Regions from separate parts of the Sorangium sp. So ce448 genome, predicted to be linked through region 1. Evidence: riboswitches for the same ligand, from Rfam matches in the RefSeq annotation. Region 1 holds a riboswitch; each other region holds the start of a gene.
The links. Region 1 has a riboswitch for cobalamin ahead of WMF45_RS05250 (TonB-dependent receptor). Riboswitches for the same ligand answer to the same signal wherever they lie in the genome.
Positions count from the first base shown of each region.

Region 1 (6,245 bases):
TCGGCGACGATGGCGCCGGTCGGGCGGCGCATCATCGGGCCGCCCCAGGGCGCCCAGCCGTCGAACATCGTGTTGAGCAGGCCCGTCCCGCGCGTCGCCGTCAGGAACTCGCCGCGGAAGCCGATGAGCCCGCGGGACGGCACCCGGAACTCGAGGCGGGCGCGGCCGAAGCCGGGGTTCGTCATCTTCACCATCCGGCCGCGCCGGGAGCTGAGGCGCTCGGTCACGATGCCGACGTAGGTGTCCGGCACGTCCACGACCACGAGCTCGAGCGGCTCCATCACCTCGCCGTCGATCTCGCGCGTCACCACCTCGGGGTTCGAGAGCTGCATCTCGTACCCCTCGCGCCGCATCGTCTCCACGAGGATCGCCAGCTGGAGCTCGCCGCGGCCGAGCACAACGAACGTGTCGGGCACCTCGGTCGGCTCCACCCGGATCGCGAGGTTCTTCATCGCCTCGCGCTCGAGCCGCTCCTTCAGGTGACGGCTCGTCAGGAACTTCGACTGCTTGCTCTTGCCGGCGAAGGTCGACGTGTTGACGCCGATCTTCATCTTGATCGTCGGCTCCTCGACCACGATGCGCGGCAGCGCCTCGGGGTGCGCCGGATCCGTGATCGTGTCGCCGATCGTGACCGCGTCGAGCCCGGCGATCGCGATCACCTCGCCCGCGACGGCGCTCTCGACCGCGACGCGCTTCAGCCCCTCGTAGGCGTAGAGCATCTTCACGTAGCCGCGCGACTGGCCGCCCTCGCCGAGGAGCGCGACGTCGGCGCCGGACCGGGCGGTGCCGCGGACCACGCGGCCGACCGCGAGCCGGCCCACGTACTCGTCGTGGGTCGTGTTGCAGACGATGACCTGGAGCGGACCGTCGGGGTCGCCGGAGGGGCCGGGGACCCGCTCGAGGATGGTCTCGAAGAGCGGCTCGAGGTCCTTCGCCTCGTGCTCGAGCTCCCGCTTCGCCTGGCCGAACTTCGCGATCGCGTAGAGCGTCGAGAAGTCCATCTGCGCATCGCTGGCCTCGAGGTCGCAGAAGAGGTCGAACACCTCGGAGAGCACCTCGTGGGCGCGCGCGTCGCTCCGGTCGATCTTGTTGATGACCACGATGACCGGGAAGCCGCGCTGGAGGCACTTCGACAGCACGAAGCGCGTCTGCGGCAGCGGGCCCTCGGCGGCGTCGACGAGCAGGAGCGCCCCGTCGGCCATCATGAGCGTGCGCTCGACCTCGCCGCCGAAGTCGGAGTGGCCGGGCGTGTCGACGATGTTGATCTTGACCCCGCGGTACCGGATGCTCGTGTTCTTCGCGAGGATGGTGATGCCGCGCTCCCGCTCGAGGTCGTTCGAGTCCATGACCCGCTCGGCCACGACCTCGTTCTCTCGGAAGGCGCCCGACTGGCGGAGCATGTGATCGACGAGGGTCGTCTTCCCGTGGTCGACGTGGGCGACGATGGCGATGTTGCGGAGATCGTTACGGGGCATATACGGCGGCGGCCGTGTAGCACGCGACCCACGGAGGAGCGAGCCCATCCTCGCTAGAGCCCGAACGTTCGGCCTGCACGGCAGGCGTGCGTCGAGGCGCTCGGATGAAGAGCGGGAGGCGCGCGCGAGGCGCGCGCGTGGCGCGGGCGGCGCAGAGAGCGGCGCGCGACGAGCGGGCGAGCGGAGCGGTAGCGATTGACAGCCGAAGGCGCACGGTCCTAGGGTGCGCGCCGTGCTGGTGCCCGGGCGTTCGCCTGGGCCGAAGAGGGAACCCGGTGAAATTCCGGGGCTGCCCCGCAGCGGTAAGCGAGAACGACCTCCACCCCATGCACTGGCCCGCCGAGGGCTGGGAAGCGGTGGACAGTAGGGAGCCGGTCAGACCGGAGCGCTCGCGAGCCCGAAGACCTGCCAGCGCCCGGCGGCGGGAGACATCCGGCGCCGGTTCGACCTGGGAGCCTCGAGGGAGGCGGTGAGGTCCGAGCCGGTGCAGCTCCACCTCTCTGCGCACGTCCCGGATACCGAACCGCCCCCGCGTCGCCTTCCGGTCGCCCGCGGGGGCGAGAGGTCGGTCCAGCGCACCGTGCGATGGCCAGCCATTTCGTCCTCGCGGAGCTCGACGCGAGCGGCCCGACGCCGCTCCGCGCGATTGCGGCGAAGGAGGACACGAATGCTGCGCGAGACGGTCACGACGAGCCACGGGCACCGCCATCCATTTCATCTGTTCGCCGCACTATCCATGGTGCTGGCCGCCGCGCGGCCCGCGCGCGCCGAGGGCGCCACCCCCGAGGCGCCCGCTGCCCCGCCGGAGGCCGCCGCCGCGGCGCCCACCGGCGAGGGCGCGCCCGCGGGCGACGCCGCGATCGAGGTCACGATCCAGGCGGAGAAGCCGGGCAGCGAGGCCGCGTCGCGCGTCTCCGTCGGACACCGGGAGCTCGAGCTCAGGCCGAGGCTCCGGCCGGGCGACCTCCTCGAGTCGGTCCCCGGGCTCTTCGCCGTGCAGCACGCGGGCGGCGGCAAGGCGAACCAGTACTTCCTCCGCGGATTCGACGCGGATCACGGGACCGACGTCGCCTTCTTCGTCGACGGCGTGCCCGTCAACATGGTCAGCCACGGCCACGGGCACGGCTTCACCGATCTCTACTTCATGATCCCGGAGCTCGTGACAGGGCTCGACGGGTACAAGGGGCCTTATTACGCGAACATCGGCGACTTCGGTACGGCGGGCGCCGTCAACCTGCGCTTCGCCGAGAAGCTCGAGGAGAGCTACGCGCAGGTCAGCCTGGGGCAGTACGGTATCCAGCGCGGTCTCGTCATCGCCTCGCCGGATCTCGGCGACACGTGGCGCGCGGTGGCCGCGGCGGAGATCTACCGGAACGACGGGCCGTTCCTGAGCCCGGAGCGCCTCAAGCGCTTCAATGTGTACCTGCGGGCCACGCACGATCTGGGCAACACGGGGAAGGTCCAGATGACCTGGATGTCGTATGGATCGACCTGGAATGGCTCCGGCCAGATCCCCGCGCGCGCCGTGTGCGGCGAGGGCGAGCAGGGCGGGTTGAACCCGCCGCCCTCGGCGTTCGGACAGCCGTGCATCGACCATTTCGGCGCCGTGGATCCGACCGAGGGCGGGGCGACCGAGCGGCACATGGCGTCCGTCGCGTACTCGACGGCGTGGCGGGACGCCGATCTGAGCGCGCTGGCCTACCTCGTCCGGTACCGCTTCACGCTGTACTCGAACTTCACGTTCTTCAGCGAGGACCCGGTCCACGGCGACCAGATCGAGCAGAACGACGACCGCACGGTCGGGGGCGCCGATCTCCGGTTCCGCAGGCAATACGAGATCGGCGGGGCGAGGTTCACGACCTCGCTCGGCGCGCAGATCCGCGCGGACGCGATCGACAAGTCCCTCCACCACGACGAGGCGCGCGAGCGGATCGAGGAGAAGAGCAGGACCCACGTCGATGAGAGCCAGATCGGCGTCTACGTCGAGCAGGACGCCCGGCTCCGGCGCTGGCTCCGCGTCGTGCTCGGGGCGCGCGCGCAGTGGATCGACGTCAACGTGGACGATCCGGGCGAGGACCTCGAGGCGGCGGGGAACAGGTCGAGCGGCGCCCGGGGACAGATGCAGCTGCTCCCGAAGCTCACGGCGATCGTGTCGCCGGTCGAGGGGGTCGATCTCTTCGCCCACTTCGGGCGGGGCTTCCACTCGAACGACGCGCGGGGCGCGGTGCTGGGGGAGGGGGCGGCGACGCTGATCACGCCGGCGACGGGCTACGAGGTCGGCCTGCGGGTCGCGCCCTTGCGCGGGCTGTCGCTGAACGGGGCCGCGTTCCTGCTCGACCTGGACTCGGAGCTGGTCTGGAGCGGCGACGCGGGCGCGACCGAGGCGTCGGGGCAGACGCGGCGCTACGGGATCGAGATCGGCGGGCGCTACCGGCTCCAAAGCTGGCTCTTCGCCGACGTGGACGCGACCTTCACCCGCGCGCGCTTCCGCGAGAACGCCGGCAACGCGAGCGCTGTCGCCCTCGCGCCGACCCGGACGCTGACCGCGGGCGTCGGCGTCCGCCCGACGTTCGGCGCGTTCACGCCGTTCGCGGCGCTGCGGGTCAAGGCGATCGCCGCGCGGCCCGCGACCGAGGACGAGTCGCTCACCGCCGAGGGGTTCACGGTCGTCGACGCCAACGCCGGGCTGCGGTGGAAGAACGTCGAGGTGGCCGTGGACGTCCAGAACCTCTTCGACACGACGTGGCGCGAGGTCCAGTTCGCGAGCGCGTCGCGGCTGCCGTACGAGCCGGCCCCGGTCACCGGGATCCACTACTCGCCGGGGTGGCCGTTCACCGCGATCGGGCGGGCGACGCTGTACTGGGAGTAGGCGCAGCGCCGGCTCATGTCCGGCGGAGGTCCTCGCGCAGCGCGTCGAGCGATGCCCGGAACGCGGCTTCGCTCACGGCGGCGCCCGTCACCGCGGGCAGGAGCTCTGCGAACATCTGCCAGGCTTCCCCGATGTCACATACCCTGTGCGGATAACGCTGGCGGGCAACGAGCGTGAGCCCTGTCACGACGCTGCGAACCATCGCCGCATGGAACCCCGAGCCCTCGAAGACGACCGCTGAGCACCTGATGGTCGCGCTCGCCTCCGCGAGGAAGCTCGCGATCGCCCTGCGCGCGGGCGCCGATGGCAACGGCGCCCCGCTCTCGACGAGGGTGAGCAGCCCTATGCCGCGCGGGTGCTTCTTCGCGAACTCCGCGCACGCATCCCTCAGGTGGCGCGCGCCGTCCTCGGTCGTCTCGCGGCGCCAGATGACACAGAAGATCTGGTGCCAGGAAGCCAGGATGTAGTCCGGTTGTCTGGTGACCAGGTGCCAGGGGTCAGGATGCATGAGCGTGCTCGTCCTGGAGCGGTCGCAGCGGAGATGCTCGCGGGGGCCTCACGGTACACCGGCCAGGGTACACGGGCGTTGCTTCGCCGGCGATACGCGCGCACACCAACTCGAGCGTGAGCCACCGGGCGTCGGCAACGGATCGGCGGCGCGCGCCCTCGGAGCTGATGGGCAAGACAACCCCGGTGCCCTCGAGGTCGGGTGGCTCGCACTGGACACGTTCGGTGGCTCCACAATCGATGAGTCTGTCTTGACACCCTTGAACCGCTCCAGCGGCCGCCGGCGGGCGCCCTCGACGCGGGCTCATGTGGCCATTGCTGTGCTCGTCACTCGCCGCTGCTGGCCACGATGGCCGCTCGCGGACGCGGAGAGCAGGACAGGAAGGGAGAGCATCGCGTGGCGAACGTGTACCCATGCTGTAGGCTGTGCGGCATGGATCCGACGGGGCTCGGCGCCGATCTGCAATTCCGTCTGCTGGTCGAAGGGGTGAAGGACTACGCCATCTTCATGCTGGACACCGAGGGGCGCGTGACCACGTGGAACGCCGGCGCCGAGCAGATCAAAGGATACTCCGCGCAAGAGGTGATCGGCTCGCATTTCTCGCGCTTCTATCCGGCCGAGGCGATCGAGCGGAAGTGGCCGCAGACAGAGCTCGCCGAAGCGCGGCGCCTGGGCCGCTTCGAGGACGAAGGCTGGCGCGTGCGCAAGGACGGCTCGATGTTCTGGGCGAACGTCATCATCACGGCCCTCCACGGCCCCGACGGCGAGCTGCGCGGCTTCTCCAAGATCACGCGCGATCTGAGCGAGCGCAAGCGCCAGGAAGAGTCGCTGCGGCAGAGCGAGGAGCGCTTCCGCGCGCTGGTCGAAGGCGTGAAGGATTACGCCATCTTCATGCTCGACCCCGACGGCAGGGTGGCCACGTGGAACGCCGGCGCCGAGCGGATCAAGGGATACTCCGCGCAGGAGGTGATCGGCTCGCACTTCTCGCGCTTCTATCCGGCCGAGGCGATCGCGCGCGGCCGGCCAGAGGCGGTGCTCGCCGCCGCGCGGCGCGAAGGCAGCTTCGAGGACGAAGGCTGGCGCGTGCGCAAGGACGGGTCGTCGTTCTGGGCGAGCGTGCTCGTCACGGCCATCCACGGCCCGCGCGGCGAGCTGCGCGGCTTCTCCAAGATCACGCGCGACCTGAGCGAGCGCAAGCGCCTGGAGCAGATGGAGTCCAACGCGCGCCAGATGGAGGAATTCGTGGCGATGCTGGCGCACGAGCTGCGCAATCCGCTGGCGCCGATCGCCAACGCGACCAGCGTCCTCAAGCTCGAAGGGAAGGACAACGCCCAGGTCGTCTGGGCAGCCGGCCTGATGGAACGGCAGCTCGGTCAGCTCGTGCGGCTCGTCG
Region 1 covers NZ_CP150343.1:1,429,466-1,435,710, forward strand. The annotation lists gene typA (translational GTPase TypA) at 1-1,523, opposite strand, end outside; cobalamin riboswitch at 1,695-1,902, shown strand; gene WMF45_RS05250 (TonB-dependent receptor) at 2,143-4,344, shown strand; gene WMF45_RS05255 (hypothetical protein) at 4,358-4,852, opposite strand; gene WMF45_RS05260 (hybrid sensor histidine kinase/response regulator) at 5,285-6,245, shown strand, end outside.

Region 2 (6,245 bases), 4.4 Mb from region 1:
GCGCACCGCGTCGTTCCAGGCGCCGAGCCGCTTCAGCTCCGCGACAAGGTAGCGGTTCATCTGCAGGAAGTCCCCGGAGAGCGTCTCGCGCTTGAAGAGGTTGGACACCTGCGGCTCGATGCACTCGTAGCAGCCCGCGATCGACGCGATGGTGGCGGTCGGCGCGATGGCGACGAGCAGCGAGTTCCTGAGCCCCTCGGCCTGGACGCGCGCGCGGAGCGCCTCCCAGCGGGCCGTGTCCTCCGGGACGGCGTTCCACGCGTCGAACTGGAGCTCTCCGCGCGCGGCGCGCGTCTCGTCGAACGCCGGGTGCCGCCCCTTCTCCGCCGCGAGGTCCGCGGACGTCGAGAGCGCGTGGTAATACACCTCCTCCGAGATCCGCCTGGAGAGCTCCCGCGCCGCCGGGGCGTCGAAGGGCAGGCGCATCTGGAAGAACACGTCCTGCAGGCCCATGAGCCCGAGCCCGACGGGCCGCCAACGGAGGTTCGATCGCCTCGTCGAGGGGATGGGGTAGTAGTTGAGGTCGATGACGCGGTCGAGCTGGCGGACCGCGGTCCCCACCGTGCGCGCGAGCTTCTCGAAGTCGAACGCGACCGCGCCGTCCGCCAGCGTGAGCGTGTGGCGAGTGAGGTTGATCGAGCCCAGGTTGCAGACGGCCGATTCCTCGTTCGAGGTCACCTCCAGGATCTCGGTGCAGAGGTTCGAGAGGTGGACGATCCGGCCCGGCAGCGCCGTCTGGTTGCAGGCGCGGTTCGACTTGTCCTTGAACGTCATCCAGCCATTGCCGGTCTGCGCGAGCGTGCGCATCATCCGCGCGTAGAGCTCGCGGGCCTTCATCGTCTTCTTGGCGATGCCCGCCCGCTCGGCCTCGACGTACCGACGATCGAACTCCTCACCGTAGAGATCGGGGAGATCGCGCGCGTCCTTCGGGTCGAACAGGCTCCATTCGCCGTCGGCCTCGACCCGCTTCATGAAGAGGTCCGGGACCCAGCTCGCGAGGTTCAGGTTGTGCGTGCGCGCGGCCTCGTCGCCCGTGTTGTCCCGCAGCGAGAGGAACTCCTCGACGTCGGCGTGCCACGGCTCGAGGTAGACGCAGCAGGCGCCCTTGCGCTTGCCGCCCTGGTTCACGGCCGCGACGGACGCGTCGAGCGTCTTGAGCCAAGGCACGATCCCGCTGGAGTGCCCGTTGGTGCTCTCGATGAGCGAGCCGCGCGAGCGCACCCGGTGGTAGGCGAGCCCGATGCCGCCCGAGAACTTCGAGAGCATCGCGACGTCGGTGTAGCGCTGGTAGATCGTCTCGAGGTGATCGTCCGGCGAGTCGAGCAGAAAGCAGCTCGAGAGCTGCTCGTGGCTCGTCCCGGAGTTGAACATCGTCGGTGAGCTCGGCAGGTAATCGAGCGACGAGAAGAGCCGGTAGAGCTCGATCGCCTGCGCCGCCGTCTCGGAGAGGGCGCACGCGATGCGCAGGAAGAACTGCTGCGGCGTCTCGATGACGAGGCGCGTCTCGGGGTGCTTCAGCAGGTAGCGGTCGTAGAGGGTCCGCAGGCCGAAGTACTCGAGCTCGTGATCCCGCCTGGGCTCGATGGCGTCGTTCAGCTTGCGCGCGTTCTGCGCCACGAAGCCGTGGAGCCGATCGTTGATGAGGCCCAGCCGCCGCCCCACGGCGATGGACTGCGAGAAGGCGTGGATCTCCTGATTGCGGACTTCCTTGTCGATGTACGTGGCGAGCAGGCGCGCCGCGAGCTTCGCGTACTGGGGCTCATCGGCGATGAGCGACGCCGCCGTCTGGATGGAGAGCTGATCGAGCTCGCGCGTCGTCGCGCCGTCGTAGAGGCCGCTGATGGTCTTTGTCGCGACGCGGAGCGCGTCCACGTCGGACAGGGCCGCGCAGGAGCGGCTCACCGCCCGGACGATCTTGTTGACGTCCACGGGCTCGCTCGACCCGTTCCTCTTCTTCACCCGCATCGTCGTGTGCGGGAGCGTCTCTTCCGGCGCGCCGCCGCTCATGGAGGGCGCGTGGGGTGCGTGGAGCGCGCGCAACGGCGCCGCGCCGTTGCTCTTCACCAACGGTTCGTTCAGCATGGCATCCTCCTCGTGCTCGTTCCGAGCGGTCCCGGACCGCTCGCGTCGATGCCGCGAGAGCGAAGAGGCCAGCCGATGCGCACGGGTGCGCCAGGCTCTTTTGAGGAGCCCTCGGACCGACCGCTCGCCCCCGCGGGCGAAAGGAAGACAGCGCGGGAGGGGGTCGGAACCGGGACAAGCGCGAGAGTCTGCGCCAGCTCGGACCTACCCGCCTCCCTCGAGGCTTCCAGGTCAAACCGGCGCCGGATGTCTCCCCAGCGCAGGATGTTGGCAGGTCTTCGGGCTCACGAGCGCTCCGGCTCTCGCCGGATTCCTACGGTCCACCGCTTCCCAGCCCGGGGGCCAGTGCGCGTCGTGGAGATCGTTCTCGCTTACCGCTGCGGGGCAGCCCCGGATTCACACCGGGTTCCCTTTTGAGCCCCGGGCCGAAGCCCGAGGCACCAACACGGGCACTACATATGGTGGTGCAGTGAGCCGGTCAAGCGAGATGTTGTGGGGGGAGCTCCGTTGCTCGGTTGCATGCGTGGTCGCGTGGTCGACGCTGGCGGTGCGCGCAGCGACGGGCCACAACCCGGGCCTATGCCGCTCAGCGAAGCGCGTCCGGCCGATCCGCTCGACGACCTCGTCGCGCTCCTGCGCGGCAAGCGGATCGTGGCGCTGACGGGCGCGGGGTGCAGCACCGAGTCCGGAATCCCCGATTATCGAGGGCCCGAGACGCGGCGCCGCGCGCGGAACCCGATCCAGGGGCGGGAGTTCTGCCGCTCGGCCGAGATCCGGCAGCGCTACTGGGCGCGCGCCGTGATCGGCTGGGAGCGGTTCTCCAGGGCCGAGCCGAACCCCGCCCACCGCGCCCTCGCGCGGCTGGAGCAGGCGGGGCAGCTCGATGGCCTCATCACGCAGAACGTCGACGGCCTCCACCAGGCCGCGGGCAGCCGCCGCGTCATCGAGCTGCACGGGACGCTCTCCGAGGTCGCCTGCCTCGCGTGCGGCGCGATGGAGCGGCGCGCCGTCCTCCAGGAGCGGCTCCTCGCGCAGAACCCCGGCTGGCTGCGCCTCGCGGCCGACGTCGCCCCCGACGGCGACGCCGACCTGCCCGCCGAGCAGGTGGCGGGCTTCCATGCGCCGCCGTGCCTCCGCTGCGAGGGGCCGCTCAAGCCGCGCGTCGTCTTCTTCGGCGAGAACGTGGCCCGGCCGATCGTCGACGCGGCGTTCGCGCTCGTGGACGCGGCGGACGCGCTCCTCGTCGTCGGCTCGTCGCTGGCGGTCTTCTCGGGCTACCGCTTCGTGCTGCGCGCCGCGCAGCGAGGCATCCCGATCGCCATGATCAACCTCGGCTCCGCGCGCGGCGAGGAGCTCGGCGCGCTGAAGATCGAGGCCCGCGCCGGCGAGGTGCTGCCGCGCCTCGCCGAGGCGCTCGGCGCCGGCGCGACCCCGGCGCCGCGCTGAGGCGCCGAGCGCCGGCGCACGCGCGGCGCGGGCATCACCCGCGCCGGTACATCACGTCGCTGCGGAGGACGTACTTGCTCCCCCGTGTCACGGCGGCGCCGCGGTGGAGCCGGCGGTGCTCGAACAGGAGCGCCATCCCGCGCCGCGGGGCGATGCTCCGGCCGCCCCAGAAATCGGTCGTGCCGCCCTCGAAGTCGTCGTTCAGGTAGACCATCGCGGTGAACAGGCTCCGCTCGCCGTCGGATCGCACGAACGAGCCGTCGCCGTGCCAGTTGAAATATTCGCCCTTGGTGTAGCGATAGTAGCGGAAGCGCTCGTTCAGCCCGACGGCGCGGTGGAGGCCGAAGCTCGGCGGCATCCAGGGCGCGAGCCGCTCCCAGAGGCTCGCGGCGAGGTCCGGATCGTCGATCATGACGCGGCCGTTCCTGCGCACGTCGAGGTTGATCACCTCGCCGCCCCCGATCGGCGCCTGCTCGAAGCCTCGCGCCTCGGCGAGCGCGATGAAGCCCTCGCACTCCTCGGGCGACAGGACGTTCGTCACCGTGAAGATGCGGAGATCGTCGGTGTAGTCGGTGCACTTGGCGGTCCGTTCGGCGTGCAGGGTGCTCATGCGGGAAGCGTGGGTCCGGGCGGACCGGATCCGGAAGGGCGGGACCCGGGCAGGACCGGGCAGGACCGGGCAGCGCGGTGGACAGGAGAGCGCCGCATCGCCGATGATCGAGCGCTCGCACCGATGGCACGGGTCTCCAGGGCGGGCCGCAGCGCGGAGCCCGCGGTCCGCTTCAACCACACGCTCCTCCAGCGGGCGCGGCTCGATCTCGACCTGACGCAGGAGCAGGTCGCCGCGTCGATCGGCGTCGACGTGCGGACCTACCGCCGCTACGAGTCGGGCGCCGTCAACGATCCGCGGCTCGGCTTCTCGGTCCGGAGCCCGTCCCGGCGGCGCATCATCGAGCGGCTCGGCGCCGAGCTCGGCCTCGCCGAGGCGGAGCTGCTCGTCGTCGAGGCCGAGGCCGCGCCGGCGGCGGATCCCGCCGCAGAGGAAGCGGGTGCAGCGAGCCAGGCCGCGGAGGCGCCCGACGAGGCGGGGAGGGCGCTCGCGGGGGCGGAGAGGGCGCTCGCGGGGGAGGAGAGGGCGCTCGACGAGGAGGCAGGGGAGAAGGCGCCGGCGGGCGCGCCCGCGCCGTCGCAGGGAGCCGCCCCGGCGTGGCGCCCGCTGCACGCGCACACGCTCCAGCGAGCGCGGCACTTCGTCGGGCGCGCCGAGATCGTCGATCGGCTCGCCGCGTGGGCCGACGGCTCGCCGCCGTCCCCCCGGGTGATCGCGCTCCTCGGCGTCGGCGGGGCGGGCAAGACCGCGATCGCCGAGCGCTTCCTCCAGGGGCTCGGCGACGCCCCGCGGCCCGGCGGAGTGCTCGTCTGGAGCTTCTACGACGACCCCAGGACCGAGGCGTTCCTCGACCAGGCGGCGGCCTACTTCGCGCCGGGCGCGGGCGCCTCGGGCCCGGCGGCGCCGCGGCCTCAGGCGGCGCCCGGAGAGCAGCTCGCGCGGCTGAAGGAGGCGCTGGGCCAGGGGCCGCCGCACCTGCTCGTGCTCGACGGGATCGAGACCGTGCAGGCCGAGGGGGGCGCAGGGCGCGCGCACGGCGAGCTCCACGACGCGCTCCTCCGGCGGCTGCTCTGCGCGATCGCGTCCGGGCTCGGCGGCGCGCGGGCGCTCGTCACGTCGCGCTTCGAGCTCGCGGATCTGTCCGCCTGGGCCGAGGGCGGGCTCGCGACGATCCGGCCCGAGCCGCTCTGCGAGGGCGACGCCGCGTCGCTCCTGCGCCGCTGGGGCATCCGCGGCGACGACGGTGCCCTCGGCGCGCTGTTCGAGGCGACGGGCGGCCACGCGCTCTCGGTCGCCGTCCTCGGCTCCTACGTGGGCGCGTTCCTCGGCGGCGACGCGGGCCGCCTCTCCGCGGCGCAGGCGGCGCACCTCGCCGAGGCCGAGCAGGACGATGTCCTCGCCCGCCGCCTGAGCTCGGTGCTGTCGGCCTATGCGCGCGCGCTGCCGCCGGGCGAGCGGGACCTGCTCGCGCGCCTCTCGGTGTTCCCCGGCGGCGCGGGCGAGGAGGCGCTGCTCCAGCTGATCCGGGCCGGCGGCGAGATCGCCGGCGCCATGGCGGGGTGGGGCGCCGCGGAGCTCGCGCGCGGGCTCGCCCGGCTGGAGCGGCTGGGGCTCGTGTTCGCGGCGCGCCCGGGCGAGCGTTGCTACTCGACGCACCCCTTCGTGCGGCAGCACTTCAAGTCGCTGCTCGGCGTGCCGCCGGAGCGCGTCCACGCCGCGGGGAGCGCCGCGCCGCCGCCGCGCCTCGACGAGGCGCCACGCCGGCCGCCGCGGGAACGCGAGGCCGTCGACGCGTTCGAGGCCATCCTCGGCGAGCTGCTCGGCGCCGGGCGGGCGGGCGAGGCGTACGACATCTACGCGCTCGCCCTCGGCGGCTTCGCGCACCTCGGGCTCAAGCTCGGCGACATGGCCCGCGGCGCCCGCATCCTGCGCGCGTTCGCCGGCGGCGACGACCCCCGCGGCATGCCGGCCTCGCTGCCCGCGCGGGTGCGCGCGTCGCTCGCGTACGACGCGGGGCTCTACGCGGGCGCGCTCGGGGATCTCGCGTTCGCCTGCGCCTGCTACGAGGCGCACAACGAGATCGCCGGGGCGCTCGCCGACCCGGCCC
Region 2 covers NZ_CP150343.1:5,803,325-5,809,569, reverse strand. The annotation lists gene WMF45_RS21900 (ribonucleoside-diphosphate reductase subunit alpha) at 1-2,007, opposite strand, end outside; cobalamin riboswitch at 2,335-2,542, opposite strand; gene WMF45_RS21895 (NAD-dependent protein deacetylase) at 2,662-3,528, shown strand; gene WMF45_RS21890 (prolyl hydroxylase family protein) at 3,563-4,138, opposite strand; gene WMF45_RS21885 (helix-turn-helix domain-containing protein) at 4,262-6,245, shown strand, end outside.
Region 2: linked by a shared signal. The riboswitch ahead of WMF45_RS21900 (ribonucleoside-diphosphate reductase subunit alpha) and the one ahead of WMF45_RS05250 (TonB-dependent receptor) in region 1 are both predicted to bind cobalamin.

Region 3 (6,245 bases), 1.1 Mb from region 1:
TCTCGCGAAGCAGGTGGAGAAGGGCAAGCTGGCCGCGGAGGCGCGGGAGGCGCTCCTCGGCCGCGTCGCGGTGGCCGACGGGATGGGGGGCCTGGCCGGGGTCGACCTGGCCGTGGAGGCGGTGACCGAGAACTTCGAGGTGAAGAGCGGGATCTTCAAGCTCGCCGACGCGGCGCTGCCGAAGGGGGCGATCCTGGCGTCGAACACGTCGTCCATCTCGATCACGCGGCTGGCGGCGGTGACCGGCCGGCCTGAGCTGGTCATCGGGATGCACTTCATGAACCCGGTGCCGCTGATGAAGCTTGTCGAGCTCGTCCGTGGGGTCCAGACGTCGGACGCGACGTACGAGGCCGTCCGGGCGCTCTCGGTCGGGCTCGGCAAGACGGTGATCACCTCGAAGGACCAGCCCGGGTTCATCGTGAACCGGATGCTGATCCCCTTCCTCAACGAGGCGTGCTTCGCGCTCCAGGAGGGGCTGTCCACGCCGGAGGACATCGACGCGGGGGCGCGGCTCGGGCTGAACCACCCGATGGGGCCGCTCGAGCTCGCCGATTTGATCGGGCTCGATACGGTGCTGTCGATCGCGGAGGTGCTGCACCGGGAGTTCGGGGACTCGAAGTACAGGGCGGCCACGTTGCTCAGGAACCTGGTGGCTGCGGGGTGGTACGGGAAGAAGAGCGGGCGGGGGTTCTACGTGTACGACGAGAAGGGGCAGAAGAGCGGGCGGGCGGTGTAGGCGGCTGCTGCGGAGCCAGGGAGGGAGGGGGCGCCGCGCGGGGGGCCGGCGGGGGCCCCTCCCACGAACTCGCGCCTTTTGGGGGGCCATGGCCGGCTGAACGGCGGGGCCGATCTGAGAGGGCGCCGCGCGGAGCGGGCCGGCGCTCGGGTTCGTGGGGCCCTACCCCGCCGGCCCCCCGCGCGGCACCCCCTCCCTCCCTGGCTCTCTCCAGGAGGGATGACGACGGGGGAGCGACGACGGTGGCCGCGCGAGGCGAACACAGGTGTGCGGGTCGGAGGACAGGCGGTCTGCTCGACTCACGACTATCGCACGCGGGCTCGTTGTAGGGCCGTCATGTCGCGCGTACCCGCACTCAAGCGGTGAGTTCGGATCATCGAGCGATGGACCGTTTCCCGGAACAGGCGCGAGACTCCTCCGGAAATCGCTCGCTTGGAAATCGCTCGCTCGTCGGCTCGGCAACGGCCTCTACACAGCGGGATCGGGCGGACACGGAATGACGCCTTCCCTGACCCGCGGCAGGCGCTTCCCACCGGCGCGAGGCGCTGCTAACCACGCTCCATGACCGCTCAAGAACAGCAGCCGGGGGCTCGCGGTACGCTCCAGTTCGTCGCCGTCGAGCGCGCGGATCACGTCGCCACCGTGACCATCCAGCGGCCCGACAAACTCAACGCGCTGAACCCCGCCGTCCTCGGCGAGCTCACCGCGGCCTTCCGCGACCTCCTCGCGCCCGCCGAGGGCAACGAGGTCCGCGCGGCGGTGCTGACCGGCGCCGGCAAGGCGTTCGTCGCCGGCGCCGACATCGCAGAGATGGCGACCATGAACAGCATCGCCGCGAAACGGTTCGCCGACGCTGGCCACCGGCTCGCCGAGCTCATCGAGACTGCCCCCTTCCCCGTGATCGCCGCCGTCAACGGCTTCGCGCTGGGCGGCGGCTGCGAGCTCGCCCTCGCATGCGACTTCATCTACGCCGCCGAAGGCGCCAAGCTCGGCCAGCCCGAGGTGAACCTGGGCGTCATCCCGGGGTTCGGCGGGACCCAGCGGCTGCTGCGACGGGTCGGACCCGGACGCGCGCGCGAGCTCGTCTACTCAGGAGACATGATCACCGCCCAGCAGGCGCTCTCGATCGGGCTCGTCAACGCCGTCTTCCCGGCGACCGAGCTCCTCGCGCGCGCCCGCGAGACCGCCCTCAAGATCGCCTCGCGCGGGCCGCTCGCCGTCGCCGCCGCCAAACGCGTCCTCCTGCGCGGCGAGAGCCTCGACCTCACCGCCGCCAACGAGCTGGAAGCCCAGGCATTCGCCGCGCTCTTCGGAAGCGAAGATCAACAGCTCGGAATGAAAGCGTTCCTGGCGAAATCGCAGGCCACGTTCACGGGCAAGTGAAGGCTCGGGAGGCGCGAACCGCGCGCTCGACGGCAAAAAAAATACCGCGCATCACGCTGGAGGGGGGCCCAGAATGACCGCGGCAGGGAAACCGCGCCGGAGTCTTGAACGTCCGCCGCGGTGCTAAGAAAAAAACACCGCATGCGCTCCGGGCTGGGGGGGTCCGCGCCGGTGCGCATGCGGTAGTCAGATTGTGGCATCCGCAAGCGCGTTGTCGATAACAAAGTGCAATGACTGCACGCCGAGCGAGCAGAGCGCTCCAGACACGAAGGCGGCCAGGCGGGCGCGCGCCCCACACACACCAGCTCTGCGGGAATTCACGTTCGAGCCGGGCATACCCCTCCACCGGAGACAGCGCTCAGCGCAGCGTTCGTCTCGCATTCCGAGACGAGTGAACACGAAATCCCTCATCTCTTCAATAAGAGATGCCACGAGGCTGCAGGCGGTAAGCCGGACACCTGCTCCCGAGTAAAGAGCCAGGACGAACAAAGCACACTGCGGAAGGAACGCGCCGGTGCCTTGTATTCAAGCGCACGAGAGCCCCTCGTGCGGGCCCAAACCGAGACGGGGGCTGCGCCCGCGCGGCGACAAAGTAAACAGGCTTTATCTAAGGGGGACATAATTCAAGACGTGTGCTCGACGACTCTTCACGTGATGCGTCTGGGTCAATTTCTCGGCCTCGGCCATCACACGACAGCGCCTGGATCGCTCGTCGGCGCCCATGCCTGCTCAATGGGGGCGCCGACGGGCGCGCGGCGCGCCTCGGCAGCGATGGCCTCGTGCGCCTCGGCAGCGCCCTCGAGGGCGAGGTGGCCACCAGCGCAGGCATCGCCGCCGCGCCGACGCCGCGGACGAGGGCGCTCGCGGCGGACCGCGGCGAGCCGGACCGCGCAAGGCGGAAACTCGCACCCCCGAGTCGACCCACCCGGGTTCGCCCGGTCCGCACCCCCGGGTCGACCCACCCGGGTTCGCCCGGTCCGCACCCCCGGGTCGACCCACCCGGGTTCGCCCGGTCCGCACCCCCGGGTCGACGCACCCGGGTTCGCCCGGTCCGCACCCCCGGGTACGCGCGCCCGGCTCGCGCGATCGCGCCGCCTGGATGCGCGGGCCGACGCGCGGGGCACCGCGCGCGAGGCGGAGCTGGCCCGCGCTCGACGGGGAGCTCGTCCGACACGCCATGCCAGATGCAGCGCCCGCCGAGCACCTCGTCCGCGATCGGGGCGCGACGTCCTTGACGCCGGGAACGAAACGGGATTACCGAGCACCGGCCTGACAATCCATTCCTCGGGTGCCCTCCGGGGCATAACAGGGAAGCCGGTGCAAAACCGGCGCGGTCCCGCCACCGTGAGTGGGGAGCTGCCTCCGAAGACCACTGGGCCTCATTGGAAGAGGCCTGGGAAGGTGGACGCAGCGCTGGGAGCTCGATCAGCTCCCTGAACCCATGAGCCGGGAGACCTACCCGAGCCTCCCACGAGGTGCAGCTTGCGCACGTCTTCGTGGCGTTCGGGTGCGGACTTCACCCGGAGCGCCGTCATCGGTCTTCACGGCCGCGCTGTGTCGATCGCCGCCGTGTCCCTGGGGACGCTCCTCGCGCCCCGGCCCGCGGCCGCGATGCACCTCGCGGAAGGCGTCCTGCCGCTCGGCTGGTGCGCCGTCTGGAACGCGCTCGCCCTGCCCTTCGTCGCGATCGCCCTCCACCTGCTCCGGCGCCGCACCCAGCAGGACGCCTTCTACAAGCCGTTCGTCGGCCTCATCGCGGCCGCCGTCTTCGCGATCTCGTGCATGCCCGTGCCCGTGCCGACCGCCGGGACCTGCTCCCACCCGTGCGGCACAGGGCTCGCGGCGGTGCTCATCGGCCCCTGGATGACCGTCCTCGTCACCGTGGTGGCGCTCCTTATCCAGGCCCTCTTCCTCGCGCACGGCGGCCTCACCACGCTCGGCGCCGACGTCGCGTCGATGGGCATCGCGGGCGCCTTCACCGGATATTTCGCCTTCCACCTCGCGCGGCGCTGCGGCGCGAACCTCTGGGTCGCGGGCTTCCTCGCGGGCGTGACGTCGGACTGGGCAACCTACGCCACAACGGCGCTCGCGCTCGCGCTCGGGCTCTCGGGCGAGGGCTCGGTGACGTCCATGTTCACGGGCGTCGCCCTGGCCTTCGTCCCCACCCAGCTCCCGCTCGGCCTGCTCGAGGGCGTCATGACCGCGGGGGCGCTCGCCTTCCTGCGCGCCCGGCGGCCCGACATCCTGGATCGGCTCCAGGTCGTCCGGCTCGCCCCGGGGGCGTCGTGACGCGGCGGCTCGGACAGCGCCCGATGCCAGCGCCGCTCGCGCGGCGTGCGTGCGCGGCAGCGCTCCAGCTCGCCGGTTCATTCTGGCTCGCCGCCTGCGGCAACGCGTCCTGGGACGGCGTCGACGAGGCCGTGGTGCGCCGCGTCGCCGAGGACGCAGGACGCCACGACACGGGGCCGCTGTTCGCGGGCCTCGAGGGCGACCTCCTGCTCTTCGCGTTCCTCTGGGCCGGGCTCCTCGCCGGCTTCGCCCTCGGCTATTTCTCGCGCGTGCTCTTCGTCGAGCGCGCGGACGCGCCCGCGGTCAAGGCCGGCGGCGAAGGCCTCCGTGCGGACTGACCCGCCCGCGCGGCTCCGCGACGTGGACGCCCGGCTCCGCCTCGGAGCCGCCGTGGCGGCGTGCTGCGTCGCCGCGGGCGCGCGCTCGCCCGTCACGCCGGCCGCGCTGCTCCTCCTCGCGTGCGCGGCCCTCCACCTCCAGGGAACGCCGGCGCGCGCCGTCCTCCGCGCCGCCGCGCCCGCCGCGTGGATCGGAGCGGTCGCGGCGGCGCTCGCGCTCGCGCTCACGCCGGGGGCGCCGCTCCTCCCCGGCGCGCCGTTCCCCGTCGACGCGATCACGGCCGAGGGGGCCCACCGCGCCGTGGCCATCGGCGCCCGCGTCCTCGCGGCGGCCGCGGTGCTCCGGTGGCTCGCCGGCGCCGCCGCGCCCGCCGAGATCGAGGCGGCGCTCGCCGGGCTCGGCGTCCCGGCGGCCCTGGTCGAGCTGCTCGCGCTGACGCGGCGCTTCGCCGGCGTGCTCCAGCGCGCGGCCGACAGCGCGTGGAGCGCCGCCGCGCTCCGCGGCGGGTTCACCCGCCCCGGCGCCGCCGCGCGCTCGGCCGGCGCCGTCGCGGGCGTCGTGGCGCTCCGGACGCTGGAGCGCTCCGAGAGCGCCGCGCTCGCGATGCAGCTCCGCGGCTACCAGGGGAAGCTCCCCGTCGCCGACCGGAGGACGAGCGCGCCCGCCGCGAACGTCGCGTTCGCCGCCGCCGCCCTCGCGGCCCTCGGGCTCAGCGTCGCCGCAGGAGAGGCCGGATGATCGCGCTGCGCGCCCCCCGGCTCGGCTACCCGCGCGGCGAGCCCGTGCTGCGCGACGTGCGCCTCGACGTCGCCGAGGGCGAGTCCGTGGCGGTGCTCGGCGGCAACGGCGCCGGCAAGACCGCGCTGCTCCGGACGCTCGTCGGGCTCCTCCCGGCGCCCGGCGGCGGCGTCGAGATCGCGGGCCGCCGCGTGGGCTCGCCCTCGGACGCCGTCGCCGCGGGCGCCGCGCTCGTGCTCCAGGACCCGGACGACCAGCTGCTCGGCGCGACGCTCCTCGACGACGTCCTGTTCGGCCCGCGAAACCTCGGCCTGCCCGCGCCCGAGGCGCGCCGCCGCGCCGAGGCGGCGCTCGCCGCCGTGCAGATCGCCCACCTCGCCGATCGCGCCATCGAGGCGCTGAGCTTCGGCGAGCGCAAGCGCGCGTGCATCGCCGGGATGCTGGCGATGCGGCCGCGGGTGCTGCTGCTCGACGAGCCGACCGCGGGGCTCGACCCGGAGGGCGAGCTCGCCCTGTGCCAGACGCTGCGCGCGCTCTCCGAGCAGCAGGGGACCACGCTGGTCACCGCGACCCACGCGGTGGATCTCGTGCCGCTCTTCGCCTCGCGCGCGGTCCTGCTGGGCGACGGTCAGGTCCTCGCGGACGGGCCGCCGCGGGACGTGTTCGCGCGGGGGGAGCTCCTCGCGCGGGCGCGGATGCGGCGGCCGTGGGTCGCCGAGCTCTGGACCCGGATGAGCCCTCCGCCGCCGCGGGGCGGCGC
Region 3 covers NZ_CP150343.1:342,680-348,924, reverse strand. The annotation lists gene WMF45_RS01410 (3-hydroxyacyl-CoA dehydrogenase family protein) at 1-736, shown strand, start outside; gene WMF45_RS01405 (enoyl-CoA hydratase/isomerase family protein) at 1,298-2,119, shown strand; cobalamin riboswitch at 3,389-3,596, shown strand; gene WMF45_RS01400 (energy-coupling factor ABC transporter permease) at 3,731-4,408, shown strand; gene WMF45_RS01395 (hypothetical protein) at 4,432-4,746, shown strand; gene WMF45_RS01390 (CbiQ family ECF transporter T component) at 4,736-5,485, shown strand; gene WMF45_RS01385 (energy-coupling factor ABC transporter ATP-binding protein) at 5,482-6,245, shown strand, end outside.
Region 3: linked by a shared signal. The riboswitch ahead of WMF45_RS01400 (energy-coupling factor ABC transporter permease) and the one ahead of WMF45_RS05250 (TonB-dependent receptor) in region 1 are both predicted to bind cobalamin.